DNA from 2 places in the Evansella sp. AB-rgal1 genome. Region 1 is predicted to be linked to the other one. Evidence: riboswitches for the same ligand, from Rfam matches in the RefSeq annotation. Region 1 holds a riboswitch; the other holds the start of a gene.
The links. A riboswitch is a leader RNA that binds a small molecule or an ion and turns the genes downstream of it on or off. The one in region 1 is predicted to bind cyclic di-GMP.
Positions count from the first base shown of each region.

Region 2: linked by a shared signal. The riboswitch ahead of ACERII_RS03215 (DUF192 domain-containing protein) and the one ahead of ACERII_RS14670 (anti-repressor SinI family protein) in region 1 are both predicted to bind cyclic di-GMP.

Region 1 is NZ_JBGUAU010000016.1:54,154-56,559, forward strand. It holds gene ACERII_RS14660 (DUF4870 domain-containing protein) at 1-89, opposite strand, end outside; gene ACERII_RS14665 (response regulator transcription factor) at 339-1,031, shown strand; cyclic di-GMP riboswitch class I at 1,256-1,345, shown strand; gene ACERII_RS14670 (anti-repressor SinI family protein) at 1,378-1,509, shown strand; gene ACERII_RS14675 (methyl-accepting chemotaxis protein) at 1,574-2,406, opposite strand, start outside.
Region 2 is NZ_JBGUAU010000003.1:85,575-87,980, reverse strand. It holds gene ACERII_RS03225 (A24 family peptidase) at 1-253, opposite strand, end outside; gene ACERII_RS03220 (Flp family type IVb pilin) at 594-776, opposite strand; gene ACERII_RS03215 (DUF192 domain-containing protein) at 796-1,158, opposite strand; cyclic di-GMP riboswitch class I at 1,276-1,360, opposite strand; gene ACERII_RS03210 (CapA family protein) at 2,049-2,406, opposite strand, start outside.

The DNA.
Region 1 (2,406 bases):
ATATTCTCATCTAAGCCAGTAGATGATTTCTTTTTTTCATTAGTTGATACTTTTTCCGTTGAAGTGGTTTTATTCGTTTCTGTATCCATGAAAAACCTCCTGAAGTATTTTTTATATTGTCATCGTAGCAAACAGGAAGACCGAAGCATATTATCCGAAAGTATAAATTTTTTGTAAAAATGGAAAAAACAATTTGAATAATTCACAAAATGAGCCCATAATAGAGATATTAAAATGGTAATTAATACAATTCCCACTAGGGGTTTGGTTAGGACAATAGATGTTTGGAGTAGCGTTTTTTCTATAGACAATTAGATTGTAAGTAAGGAGGAAAAGTTGTGGTCAAAGTATTAATTGTGGAGGATGACCCAGATATTCGTGAACTAACATCCCTTTACTTACGTAAAAAAGGCTTTGATGTGTTTACTGCCGCGAATGGGTACTCAGCTTTGACAATTGTAAATGATAACTTACCCGAAATAATTTTATTAGATATTTTGTTGCCCGGAATGGAAGGGTATGAATTATGCAAGAAAATAAGAAATATTACAAATGTTCCAATCCTTTTCTTAAGTTGCAAAAGAGAAGCTTGTGATAAAATAAAAGGTTTTGAAGTTGGTGCGGATGATTATATCACAAAGCCTTTTGATCTTGCGGAGTTAGAAGCGAGAATAAAGGTTCATTTACGAAGGTCACCAAATGTTTCAAATCCAAAAGGAAAGATATTTACATGCGAACATTTAGAAATAAACTTGGACAGCTGTGATGTTATTGTTGATGGTAAAGTAATTTCATTGTATAAAAAGGAATTACAGCTACTGATACTTCTAGTGGAAAATCCCAATCAAGTTTTTAGTGCCGAGCAGTTGTACAATCAAATCTGGGGAATAGATAGCTTAGGAGATTTAAAAACTGTGATGGTACATATAAGTAATTTGCGCCGAAAAATAGAGAAAGATCCTACCAAGCCAAAGTTTATTCGCACTGTTAGAGGGTTTGGGTATAAGTTTACTACACCGATAAAAAAATGATAATATATATATTAATGTCGACAAGTGCAATGAATTGTTAGTAAATTCTAAATTTTTTACCCAGTTTTAACCTTTGGTGCGTATAGTATATGTAGATGTGTCTTGTATAATGTCGGTACTTGTTGGACGCTTATTGAAGGGTGGTGGAGAGAGTTACGTAATTTTTTGTGGTTTGGTTTGTTGTTTCGACGTTGGTGTTTATCTTGAGTACATGAAGGGCTCCTTCTAGATAAGGGCAAATCTATTGAAAAGTAGAGGCGCAAAGCTTAGGGTCTAAGGGCTAATGCATTGCCTATGATAGCCGAGTTACCTAGCAAGGTACAATGCTGAAGGGAGACTATGGGGAATGGAAAAAGTAAAAGAAAAGCCATTAGTTCTAGACAAGGAATGGGTTTTGCTATTAGAAGAAGCTAGGAAACTTGGGGTTACTCCTAGAGACGTTCGGATGTTTTTATTGAGATCGAAAAATGGGCAATAATACATCTACATAAAATTACAATATAAGCTGTCATGTAAGGGGCCTTACATGACAGTTTTGTGGTTCAATCCTTTTTGGATATATCCTGAACTAGCTGATCTAATCTTTCCATCATATTTTTAAGGGAGGTAGTAGTTTCATTGAAGTTTTCTAACATAGCCAATTGTTGTTCTGAAGAAGCAGATATATTCTCGGTACTTTTTTGATAGTCTTGAGATACAGTAGTCATTGAATTGATAGAATGCTTTACTGCATCTACTTTACCAACAATTGATTGTGATTTTTCATAGGTGTTGTTTACGTCTTCATACACTTTTTTTGAATCTTGTACAATCTTTTCAAATAATTGTCTTGTCATTGAAACTTGATCCAATCCTAATTCTACTTGTTTATTTGTCTCTTGCATAACTCCATCTGCTTCTTTCGTATCCACTAATAAATCCTTGATTATATGAGATACTTGGTTTGCGTATTTACTTGATTGATCGGCAAGTTTCCTTACTTCATCTGCAACAATTGCGAATCCTCTTCCAGATTCTCCTGCACGTGCTGCTTCAATTGCTGCATTTAATGCTAGCAAATTTGTCTGCTCTGCAATATCAGACATATACACTAAAGTTTGCTCAATTTCAGAAGATCGTTCTTGAAGGTGTTTGATTACATCATTCATTTGTTCTACGGCTTTTGAAATACTTACCATTTGATCTTCTGTATTATTCATACTGGTTTGTCCTGTCTGAGCAACGGCAAGGGTATGCATCGACGACTCTTTTGTTTCGTTTGATTGTTTAGATATACTAATCATATCCTGCGATACTTCTTCCATTGCTTGATGACTTGACTTTGCATGATGTAATTGATCGTATGCTCCTTGTGCAATGGTTTGAATAGCCTCAG
Region 2 (2,406 bases), on a different contig from region 1:
CAATAAGTGCTAATAACTTAACATCCCCTGCACCCATTCCTCCTAGTAAATACGGAATAAGAAGAATACCTAGACCAACTACAAACCCTAGTAAACTACTGGATATTCCTGACCAACCATAGAAGATTGCGTTAAGAAGGAGAGCAATAATAAGTGCTGGAAAAATTACTTTGTTGTAAATTTTCCTGTTTTTTAAATCAGTAATAACACATACAGTGAGGACAGCAATTAGTAAAAAATTCAGTAATAACATCTTGCTATCTTCCTTTCTAAATCGAAGTAATTTTTGTAGAAAAAATGAGGCTGGAACAAAAGTGTTTTCAGCAAAGAGAAATCCGAACGAAATGATGCTTGGTATACTATCCTCTGCAGAAAGATACTGCGCTTTCCGCGGGCGGCTGGTGAGCTGGTGAGCCGCCGAGCGCTTAAGCACGCTTGGGGTCTCTCCCTTGCCTTTTGATCCCGCCGGAGTCTTCGTATCTTTCCTCCGCTAGGTTACCTATCGTTCGTCTTTTCAATGTTACACTTTCGTTATGTCCCAGTCTCATTCCATTTACATATTTATAAAATTCTAAATAGTGAACAATTAAGGTTTATTCCCCTACTTCAGCCTCAAATTCTCCTATAATACTTTCAAATAATCCTTTTATTGTTTCTCCGAATCCCGACAATAAAGCTACAACCCCAACAGCTATAACTCCTAATACTAAAGCATACTCCGCCATACCTTGTCCTTCTTCTTCTACTACTAACGCTTTAAGTTTGTTTACTAACATAATTTACACGCTCCTCTTTTTATTTTATAAATTTCATTTTTTGTCCGACTTTTGTCTCGGACCTTTTGACTGTACCGGCTGATAACTCCACAACTGAGTGTGCACCTTTGTACCGCTTACCTACTTTTCCTGGTGCTAATGCTTCATCGATAGCTACAACCTGATTATCCTTATTAATGTATAGAATATCGATTGCATAATTCATAAAGTAGGTGTGAACCGATGGGCAGGGTTTAATGTGTAATCCATCACCTATGGGAAGCTTTTTTGTAAACATTAAGCCTTTTAATCTCTTAAAAAAGCTATACGCTTGGTTAACGTTTGCGGCTATTACCCTGTCGTTACCCAGGTTTACTAATTTCAATGCTTCACCTCCAAGCAATAAAAAATACCCCCGCCTCTACCGAAAGCGGGGGTACTTCCTCGTAATTCTTCAGAATAAATAAGCTGAGTAAATAAACTCTGCTTTCATTATATAGAAGAAATTACTCCCTGTTCTTTCGGTAACTGGCTAGCTTTGTGTTTCCACCGAAGCCCCTATAGCTTTGCGTCACTGGTTTTCACCAGCTTTGCCTTTATCGAGAATCAGCGTTTTGTCCGACTGAACTCTTAATTAAATGATAGATGAGAACAAAGAAATACAAAATCCAACATTATACTCATTTTTTTTACACGTTTTTTCGACAAAATTGACAATCTTTAAGAAAGTAACAAATATAACTATGCCCTCTCGTTACATTAGTTGGTACTTTTTTCACATAACTATAGATTTTTTCAATTTATTACATAATTACTAGTTATAACAGCCTATTTTTTGCTTTTGAACAAAAAGAGAAAAAACAAACATAAATGCCCATATTTTTTAAAAAATTACGCCCTTTCAAGTCAAAAATGATACATTATTGTATTTGTATTAGCTACTTTAGTAACGCACACTTGGCTTATTATAGGTATATAGTCACACCCCTATTCATCATGATCTAGGTCTTACAAGACAACACAATACTCCTGTTGACCAAGTCTATCCTCGCTGGAGTTACTACCTCGATTAGAACATCTGATACTCTCACACCTAAAGGAGTGGGGTTCTAATCTACTTAGTTTACGATGGATGCCCCTATATCAATACCAACTCGTTTATCGGCACACTCTGTTTGCTTCGTTTCACAGGAATTAGATTTCTTCGGAGCAACACCTTCCAAAATGAGTTGTACGTAGTATACATAGTTGTCTTTACTCCATTTTTATGTCCCAGCCTCCATGTATTATGTTTTACTCTCCCATATAAATCATCGTATGCTCCAACACATCCTCAAACGTTGTACCTGTGATAGGAGACCCATCTGTAGCTTCCATAGGCTTCACTCGATAAATATCATCAAGAATCACTACAGTAGGCTCGATTTGTGGAGTAGTGATAGTAACGGTGGATTCATTACCCACGGTTTCTTTTGTTACCTCCACTGTAGCAACGCCACCTATATCAGTGAACTCAAAATATTGCCCTGAAAAGAAATTACCCAACGAATAAAAGACCGTAGTTTCATGTCCTGTTTCCTCATTTTTTATCACATCAATTGGTTGTAGCACATGAGGATGATGACCAAAGACAATATCAACTTCTAGTTCA